3 regions of the Buttiauxella sp. BIGb0552 genome follow, and region 2 is predicted to be linked to each of the others. Evidence: riboswitches for the same ligand, from Rfam matches in the RefSeq annotation. Region 2 holds a riboswitch; each other region holds the start of a gene.
The links. Region 2 has a riboswitch for thiamine pyrophosphate ahead of thiM (hydroxyethylthiazole kinase). Riboswitches for the same ligand answer to the same signal wherever they lie in the genome.

Region 1 (3,281 bases), on a different contig from region 2:
TATGGCTTGCTTAGCGGCGAAATCGCGAACCTCCTGGGAGATTTTCATCGAGCAGAATTTTGGTCCGCACATCGAACAGAAGTGCGCGACCTTGCCGGATTCCTGCGGCAGAGTTTCATCGTGATAGGCGCGGGCGGTGAAAGGGTCAAGCGCGAGATTAAACTGGTCTTCCCAGCGGAATTCAAAACGGGCTTTCGACATCGCGTTGTCGCGGATTTGCGCACCAGGGTGGCCTTTTGCCAGGTCTGCGGCATGTGCCGCAATTTTGTAGGTAATCAGCCCCTGTTTAACATCTTCTTTATTCGGCAGGCCAAGATGCTCTTTTGGTGTGACGTAACAAAGCATCGCACAGCCGAACCAGCCAATCATGGCTGCACCAATACCTGAGGTGAAATGGTCATAACCCGGTGCAATATCAGTGGTCAGCGGGCCAAGCGTGTAGAACGGTGCTTCATGGCAGTGCTCCAGTTCTTCGGTCATATTGCGGCGGATCATCTGCATGGGCACATGTCCCGGGCCTTCAATCATCACCTGCACATCGTATTCCCAGGCAATTTTGGTCAACTCGCCAAGCGTATGCAGCTCAGAGAATTGCGCTTCATCGTTGGCATCCTGAATGGAGCCAGGGCGCAGGCCGTCGCCAAGCGAGAGTGAAACGTCGTAAGCGGCACAGATTTCGCAAATTTCGCGGAAGTGCTCATACAGGAAGTTTTCCTGATGATGTGACAGGCACCATTTCGCCATAATCGAACCGCCGCGCGACACAATTCCGGTCAGGCGTTTGGCCGTCATCGGCACATAACGCAGCAGCACTCCGGCGTGAATGGTGAAATAGTCCACGCCTTGCTCGGCCTGTTCCAGGAGTGTGTCGCGGAACATTTCCCAGGTCAGGTCTTCAGCGATGCCATTTACTTTTTCCAGCGCCTGGTAAATGGGCACGGTGCCGATAGGGACTGGGCTGTTACGTAAAATCCATTCGCGGGTTTCGTGGATATAGCGGCCGGTGGAAAGATCCATCACGGTGTCTGCGCCCCAGCGCGTTGACCACACCAGTTTTTCCACTTCTTCTTCAATCGAGGAGGTGACCGCTGAGTTGCCGATATTGGCATTCACTTTGACAAGGAAATTACGGCCGATAATCATCGGCTCAGACTCAGGGTGGTTAATATTGGCGGGAATGATTGCCCGGCCTGCGGCGACTTCATCGCGTACAAATTCAGGAGTAATGTTTTCTGGCACGAGAGCACCAAAACTCTGGCCTGGGTGCTGGTGGCGTAACACTTCATCGCGAATGCGTTCGCGGCCCATGTTTTCACGTATGGCGATAAACTCCATTTCCGGCGTCACTATGCCCTGGCGTGCATAGTGCAACTGCGTGACAATTTTCCCGGCTTTTGCGCGCTTCGGCGTGAGTTGTGTTTCAAAACGCAATTCGTCCAGACCATCATCAGCAAGGCGCTCTTTGGTATATGCAGAGCTACGGTCGGTCAGTGTTTCGCAATCATCACGCTCGCTAATCCAGCTTTCACGCAGTGGTGAAAGCCCGCACAGAACGTCGATGCTGATTGCCGGGTCGCCATACGGACCTGAAGTGTCATACACCGGAATGGCATCGTTAGGGGTGAACAGAGGGTTTTCTTTCGTACCGCCCGTTGCGGTTGGGCTAAGTTGAATTTCGCGCATCGGTACGCGGATATCATCGCGTGAGCCAGTTAGATAAATGCGTTGGGAATTAGGGAAAGCAGTACCTTCCAGCGTATGGATAAAATGCTGGGCAGCAGCGCGTTGTTCGCGGCGGTTTGGTTTTTTTTCAGTAATAGACATAGCTCATTCCAGTAAATATCAAGGAGTGGCTTGCCAGAACAACGGAGGAGTAATGAATGTGGGGCGCCCGCGTACGGGTGAACCCAAAAGCAGAATTACTCTTGTTCCCTTCGCAGGTATTAGCCTGATCAGGTTCCGCGGATCCCGAATTAACGGTCTCAGCCGGTGTTCAGTTAAACACTCGGCACTCCGACAAGAAGATTTCCTGCATCCTTCACGCCCCAGCGGCGTTAGCTGCCTTTACTCACCCGAATCACTTACTTGAGTAAGCTCATCGGGATTCGTTCAGTTGCTGCCTTGCTGGAACCTGAATGATTCAGGAAATATGTAAACTACTCGTTAACAGCGCAGAACTCAAGCCGGGCGTGCAAGGTTGCCGGTATCGTTAGCACTGTCATTTATATCGTGGTCGTAAGCTAACTGAATGAGTTTATCTTCCAGTGAAAAACGTGATTCCAGTGCTTCACCGATGCCGGATAACGCTTTCTGGAACTCAATATAGTTATCATCATCGATAGCACTTTCGAGATGCGAATCGTAAAAATCCATGATGTGCTGGGTGTTGGCTTCAAGCTGCGGATAAAGATGAGTTGCGGCTAAAAGTGGGCTGCTCCCTTCCATTTCGCTGATAATGCGTTCATAAATATTGAAATGACCGGCAGAAAGATAATCCACCAGATTATGGCAAAAGTTATCCAGAGCCTTTTCATTGAGCGCGGTATGGGATTCCTTGTTAGGCTTGATCCCAACCATATTGTAATAAGCCACCAATAAATGTTTGCGGGCATATAGCCATTGGTCGATTAACTCATTACTACCACCGACGCGCTCAGTCAGATTTTCTAACTGGTTAAGCATGATTGACTCCGTGATTCCGTGAGTAAAAGATGTAACGCAAACGTACCCAAAATTGTTACGACCATTTGTTTATACCAGCGAACTCGGGGATGTGCACCAGGTTATGGAACGTGTAATTCAAAAGTTAGATCAGGGCTGGTTTATCGTCAGTCATGAACAAAAATTGTGGTTGCCGAAAGGTGAGCTACCTCACGGAGCAGCACAAGATTTTCAGCTTGATGGTGCGGTTGGGATGCATATCGGCGAGTGGGAAAGTGAGCCGGTGTGGTTAGTGCGGCAACATCGCCGTGCGGATATGGGATCAGTGCGCCAGGTTATTGACCAGGACCAAGGGTTATTTCAACTTGCTGGGCGTGGCGTGCAGTTAGCGGAGTTCTATCGCTCGCATAAGTTCTGTGGCTACTGTGGCCATGAAATGCACGTCAGCAAAACCGAATGGGCGATGCTGTGTAACCATTGTCGTGAACGCTACTATCCACAAATTTCACCGTGCATCATCGTGGCTATCCGTCGTGAAGACCATATCCTGCTTGCTCAGCACACACGCCATCGCGGTGGAATTTATACCGTGCTGGCCGGTTTTGTCGAAGTTGGGGAAA
Region 2 (3,281 bases):
TTCGGGTCAAAATAGAGAGGGTTTGCGGCGAACGAAGCGCCAGCGGAATGTTCCACACCCTGATCGACAGGTAAAATTGAAAGGTAGCCGGTGCCAGCCAGCCGCCCGGTGTTGTACAGCGTTTGCATATTCCGTAGCACCGCTGGCGGGCGGTTGTTATCCACCATCACGCGGTCTACATAATCCGAACCAGGCAGATACAACTGGTCTGCCGGAATAGTCATACAACGATGCTGTAACAAGCTGTCGGCGTCTTTGCCAAGCAGCTGCGCAATATCAGTCATAATACGCTCCCGTAAATTCAGCGAGCACCCTGCCCGCTGAGGATGGATTCTCCTGGCCTGCTTTTGTTAAAACAGGCAGACATAATCCTGGCCGTGACTCACGGTATTCGCCACCTACGGGAGCACTATCGGTTTGTTTTATGGTGTAACGTTTTATGCCCGGCGGAGATTTACACCATTACCACCACTCGTGAAAATGATGAACAGGCCCAATTCCTTGCCCAACTTCAAGCGAATCCGCTTGTTCTAATGCCTGAGACAGCCACTTTTTCGCCGCTGTGATAGTTTGAGGCCAGTCGTTATAGCGTGGATAAAGTGCCGCAAGTGCGGCGGACAGTGTGCAGCCCGTACCATGCGTATGACGCGTTTGCACACGTGGTGCAGTAAAACGCTGCGCTCCACTTCGAGTAAACAACCAGTCCGGGCTTTCGGGGTCATCAAGATGCCCGCCTTTCATCAACACCGCTTTGCAACCCATCCCCAGCAGCGCATCGCCCTGCTCTTTCATTTCACGTTCGTTGCGAGCGTGTACCGTATTCAGCAGAGCTGCTGCCTCGGGTAAGTTCGGGGTAATCAATGCCACCTGCGGTAATAACCTGCGACGTAAACTTTCTACAGCAGAAGGAGCAAGCAACGGGTCGCCACTTTTCGCCAGCATGACCGTATCAAGCACCACGTTTTTGACTTGGTAAAATGCCAACCTCTCGGCCACGGCTTCAACAATATCTGTTTCTGACAGCATGCCGATTTTGACAGTGTCGATTCGAACATCACTCAGCACAGAGTCAAGTTGGGCTGCGACAAACGCCGGTTCGATACGATAAACCGACTGCACTCCACGTGTGTTTTGTGCAACCAGCGCGGTAATAACGCTGGTGCCATACGCGCCCAAAGCCGAGAACGTTTTAAGGTCAGCCTGGATACCCGCGCCACCACTTGGGTCGGTTCCTGCAATAGTTAGCGCGTTAATGCGTTTAACTCCTTTCATACCAGAGCCTCCGCATTTAGTGCGTAAAGCGCATCCAGAAAGGCTGGAGTGAAACTACCAGGCCCGCGGCTTGCAGCAATTGCCTGTTCGCCAGCACATTTCATAAACTGGCAGGCGGAAGCGACATTGTCTAACCGGGAGCCAGGCAATGAACAACAGGCAGCAACAACTGCGGAAAGTGCACATCCTGTGCCGACAACACGCGTCATCAACACGCCGCCACCGGCAATGCTCCAGGCATTTTCCCCATCGGTGACGTAATCCTCCTCACCTGTTACCGCAACAATCGCACCAGTAATCTGGGCAAGCTTAAGTGCCGCGGGTAGAGCTGAAAGCGCCTCTTCAGTACTGTCCACACCTCGCCCACCACAGTGCTCGCCCGCAAGCGCCATGATTTCCGACGCATTACCACGAATTGCGGCCGGTTTTAATTCAAGGATCGCGCGTGCAAATTGTGTACGAAACTCCAGGCCACCGACGGCCACGGGGTCGAGCACCCAGGGGATAGAAGATTGGTTCGCAGCATGAATGGCAGCAAGCATTGCGGTACTGCGCTCAGAGGTGAGTGTGCCGATATTGATGAGTAGAGCGCAGGCTATAGGGCTAAATTGTGCGGCTTCTTCTGGCTCAATGACCATTGCCGGAGCCGCGCCAATAGCGAGCAACACGTTGGCGGTAAAATTCTGCACCACATCGTTAGTCATGCAGTGAACCAAAGGAGAAGCTTGATGTAAATTGTGTAAAACCGACGCGGCAAGGTGGCCGGGTAGCAGGTCAGGCTGCATATTAAAAGCTCCTGCCCGGCGTGAAGAAGGGATGACCTGACAGGCATCTGACTTCCCTACGCTGGCATTATCCAGATCAGGTGGTACGGGTATTTCTCAGCCTTCACAAAGAAGGGCACCCCGAGTCATTTAATTCAAAATCAAATACTTGCGATTAACGCTCCGTTAATCCCTGCTCAGGATAATGCCAGCAGGAAGTCAGACAAACAAGTTCTTAATCTAAGTGCGCACAGTGAAATAGTGACCAACTCTCTCAAGCATCATCTTTATCAGGATTTGACTATTAATGAAAACACTGCCCCACACCTATTAACATAAATCTAAAAAATTAATTGAGCATAGTTAACGAGTTCATCATTTATTATTTTTTACCAACCAGTAAAATTATTTCCATGGATTATTTAATCTCACAAAACACTGTTAACACATTGAAATAACTTGACCATTAAATGATCGCAATGTATTTAAAACATACTAAATCACTCCTCGGAACTATCTGATTCGTTATAATGAAATTGGCAACAGCATGCTTTATGTGTATAACTAGAAACATATAATTACCTATGATCTTTTCTTATAAAAAACATAAAATTAACATCCTATATGAATATCGATAACAAAGTTTTACTTAATAAAAACAGCAGTGCTAAAATATTCAATTGGTTAAATATGTGTGTTTTTCTTGTTTCTGGGCTGTTTGTCTCTGTTGCTCAAGCTCAGCTTTCAAAGACAATAGAGAGCATCACAAAAACTCATCAAATAAACATCGCCTATCGTGATGCCCCACCTTTTTCTTATGTAGCATCGGATGGCAAAGTTGTTGGTTATGTTATCGATTTATGTAATGTTATCGTTAGTGATATTAGCAAACATCTGAACATACCGGATTTAAAAGTTAATTATATTGAGAACAAATATCTGCCAGAAAGAGATGAATTATTGCGTGAGAAAAAGGTAGATATGATCTGTTCAGTTAATGCTAACGTTATTGAATGGAAAACGATTGCAGACTATTCAAGCCCCTATACTTATTCATATACACGATTCGCAACTTTAAAGAACAAAAAGATATCATCCATTGATCAATTAGCGGGTCATACTGTTAGTGTAACTTCGGGATCAGTTGATGCTCTTGCGCTTAACCAGGCCAATCGTGAGTTGAATCTCAATTTATTCGTTATTACGACTCCAACCATGGAAAAAGCTTTTGAACTGATGCGCAGT
Region 3 (3,281 bases), on a different contig from region 2:
TTGCCACTCTACGCACACATTACGCAAATCAGCTCGCCAACCACATGGACGCTGGATATCACGCTCTCGCAGCCCGACCAATGGCTACCTTGGTTATTGGGCAGTGTTAACGCAATGATCCTGCCGCGTGAATGGCAGACATTAAGCAATTTTGCCCGTCAGCCTGTTGGGTCAGGCCCCTATTCGGTGGTACGCAACAATAACAACCAATTGAAAATTCAGGCTTACGATGATTACTTCGGCTATCGCGCATTGATTGATGAGGTAAATTTCTGGGTATTGCCAGAGATCGGTGAAGATGTCAGTTGCGCAGTGCAACTATCGGGCATGCCTGATAGTGAAAAAGCCGTCGAAAGCCGTCTGGAAGAAGGCTGCTATTACATTTTGTTTGATAGGCGATCCAAATCTGGCAGTAATGACGACGTTCGCCGCTGGCTAAGCCATGTGTTGGCCCCCATTCATCTGCTTTATAGCGCGGGTGCTCAAAACCAGCAGTACTGGTTTCCTGCGTATGGTTTACTGCCGCGCTGGCACCACGCGCGCCCACAACCGGTGCTTGAAAAACCTGATAGTCTGGAATCTGTAACGCTGACGTTTTACCGCGACCACGTTGAACACCGCATGATCAGTAAAGTGATGGAGGAGTTGCTGGCCCGCGTGGGGGTAAAACTGGTGGTGCAGGAAGTCAGTTATGAAGAGTGGCACCAGGGTGAGGCAGAAAGTGATATCTGGCTGAACAGTGCCAACTTCACGCTGCCGCTGGAGTTTTCACTCTATTCGCATCTTTATGAAGTGCCGCTGATTCAGAAATGCATTGCGAATGACTGGGAAACGGATACCCGAAAATGGCATAACGGTGAGCTTTCGCTCCCGGAATGGTGCCAGGAGCGAGTTGAAAACAATGATATTTTACCGTTAATCCACCACTGGCTGCGCATTGAAGGGCAACGCAGTATGCGCGGTGTGCGAATGAACACATTGGGTTGGTTTGATTTTAAATCGGCATGGTTTGCACCACCGGAACCGCAATCTGTGAGTACGGGTAAAGAGCTTTCGTAAGTTTCACAAAATCATTACAATGCACGCGTTCTCAACGGGGTGCTAAGACGAAAGTCTGGCTGAGATAATACCCGTCGAACCTGATCCGGATAACGCCGGCGAAGGGATTTGAGGCTCAATTCTCAAAGTCCTTTGCCACCCCTAATTCCAAGAGGTGCAAAGTGTTCAAAAAATTCCTGCCGTTACTGGCGCTCATCGCAGCCCCTGTTTTCGCCAAACCCCTGCTGACTGTTTACACCTACGACTCCTTCGCTGCCGACTGGGGCCCAGGCCCTGCGGTAAAAAAAGCCTTTGAAGCGGACTGCAATTGCGAGCTGAAATTCGTCGCACTCGAAGATGGTGTTTCCTTGCTTAACCGCCTACGCATGGAGGGTAAAAACAGCAAAGCTGACGTGGTTTTAGGGCTGGATAACAACCTGCTGGAAGCGGCGGCACAAACGAAATTGTTTGCTCCGAGCAATGTTGAAACCAGCTCGCTAAAAATTCCTGGCGGGTGGAACAACAATACCTTTGTGCCATTCGATTACGGTTATTTCGCTTTTGTGTATGACAAAAACAAACTCAAAAACCCGCCGAAAAGCCTGAAAGAATTGGTTGAAAGCGACCAGAAATGGAAAGTGATTTACCAGGATCCACGCACCAGCACGCCAGGTCTCGGCCTGCTGTTATGGATGCAAAAAGTATATGGCGACAAAACGCCTGAAGCCTGGACGAAACTGGCGAAGAAAACCGTCACCGTCACCAAAGGCTGGTCCGAAGCCTACGGCCTGTTCCTGAAAGGTGAAGGCGATCTAGTGATGAGCTACACCACTTCTCCGGCATATCACATTATTGAAGAGAAAAAAGATAACTACGCGGCAGCCAATTTCAGCGAAGGGCACTATTTGCAGGTCGAAGTAGCGGGCCGCCTGGCCTCCAGCAAACAGCCTGAGCTGGCGCAAAAGTTCATGAAATTCATCACAACGCCTGAATTCCAGAACACCATTCCAACCGGCAACTGGATGTATCCGGTAACAGATGTGAAATTGCCGGAAGGCTTTAACGGCCTGGTCAAACCACAGACCACGCTGGAGTTTAGCCCGCAAGACGTTTCATCCCATCGCGCCAGCTGGATCAGTGAATGGCAACGCTCCGTCAGCCGCTGATCCCCGGCTGGCTGATTCCAGGGCTATGCGCCGCCACGCTGGTGGTCGCCGTCGCCCTGGCAGCTTTTCTGGCGTTGTGGTTTAACGCGCCACAAACCGATATCCGCGCATTGGTGCAGGATAGTTATTTGTGGCACGTGCTGCGCTTCTCTTTCTGGCAGGCTTTTCTCTCGGCTGCCCTTTCGGTGCTCCCGGCTATTTTTCTGGCCCGGGCGCTTTACCGACGCCGTTTCCCAGGGCGATTAGCACTGTTACGTCTGTGCGCCATGACGCTGGTGTTGCCGGTGTTAGTTGCCGTGTTTGGGATTCTGACGGTGTATGGCCGCGAAGGCTGGCTGGCCTCATTGTGCGCCAGACTTGGCATCGAATGGGGGTTCTCACCGTATGGCCTGAAAGGCATTTTGCTGGCACACGTATTTTTCAACTTGCCGATGGCAACCCGCCTGCTGCTTCAGGCGCTGGAAAATATCCCCAGCGAACAGCGCCAGGTCGCCGCACAGCTTGGTATGCAGGGCTGGAATTTCTTCCGCTTTGTCGAATGGCCGTGGCTACGGCGCCAGATCCTTCCTGCCGCCGCACTGATTTTTATGCTCTGCTTCGCAAGTTTTGCCACCGTGCTTTCGCTCGGCGGCGGGCCGCAGGCAACCACCATTGAACTGGCTATCTTCCAGGCCCTCAGTTACGACTACGATCCCGCACGTGCGGCACTGCTCGCAATAGTACAAATGGTTTGCTGCCTTGGCCTCGTTTTGATGAGCCAGCGGCTGAGCAAAGCGATTCCGGTGGGAATCAGCCAAATGCAAGGCTGGCGCGACCCGCAAGATAACCTACGCCGAAAACTGTGCGACGGGTTGTTAATTTCACTCGCAATGTTGCTGCTATTGCCCCCGCTGCTGGCGGTCATCATTGATGGCATCAACAGCGGATTTAACAGCGTGCTTTCACAGCCAATTCTCTGGCAGGCATTATTCACCTCGTTAAGAATTGCAGTCGGCGCGGGGCTGATAAGCGTCGTCATTACGGTAATGCTGCTGTGGAGTTCGCGGGAATTGCGCCTGCGCAACCGCGCATTTGCCG

Region 1: linked by a shared signal. The riboswitch ahead of thiC (phosphomethylpyrimidine synthase ThiC) and the one ahead of thiM (hydroxyethylthiazole kinase) in region 2 are both predicted to bind thiamine pyrophosphate.
Region 3: linked by a shared signal. The riboswitch ahead of thiB (thiamine ABC transporter substrate binding subunit) and the one ahead of thiM (hydroxyethylthiazole kinase) in region 2 are both predicted to bind thiamine pyrophosphate.

The regions. Positions count from the first base shown of each region.
Region 1 is NZ_SODY01000012.1:7,193-10,473, reverse strand. Features, by position in the region: gene thiC (phosphomethylpyrimidine synthase ThiC) at 1-1,824, opposite strand, end outside; TPP riboswitch at 1,913-2,026, opposite strand; gene EDF88_RS23990 (Rsd/AlgQ family anti-sigma factor) at 2,179-2,682, opposite strand; gene nudC (NAD(+) diphosphatase) at 2,786-3,281, shown strand, end outside.
Region 2 is NZ_SODY01000004.1:481,383-484,663, reverse strand. Features, by position in the region: gene fbaB (class I fructose-bisphosphate aldolase) at 1-284, opposite strand, end outside; gene thiD (bifunctional hydroxymethylpyrimidine kinase/phosphomethylpyrimidine kinase) at 463-1,272, opposite strand; gene thiM (hydroxyethylthiazole kinase) at 1,269-2,057, opposite strand; TPP riboswitch at 2,094-2,190, opposite strand; gene EDF88_RS14360 (transporter substrate-binding domain-containing protein) at 2,661-3,281, shown strand, end outside.
Region 3 is NZ_SODY01000003.1:378,948-382,228, forward strand. Features, by position in the region: gene sgrR (HTH-type transcriptional regulator SgrR) at 1-1,059, shown strand, start outside; TPP riboswitch at 1,085-1,184, shown strand; gene thiB (thiamine ABC transporter substrate binding subunit) at 1,221-2,204, shown strand; gene thiP (thiamine/thiamine pyrophosphate ABC transporter permease ThiP) at 2,180-3,281, shown strand, end outside.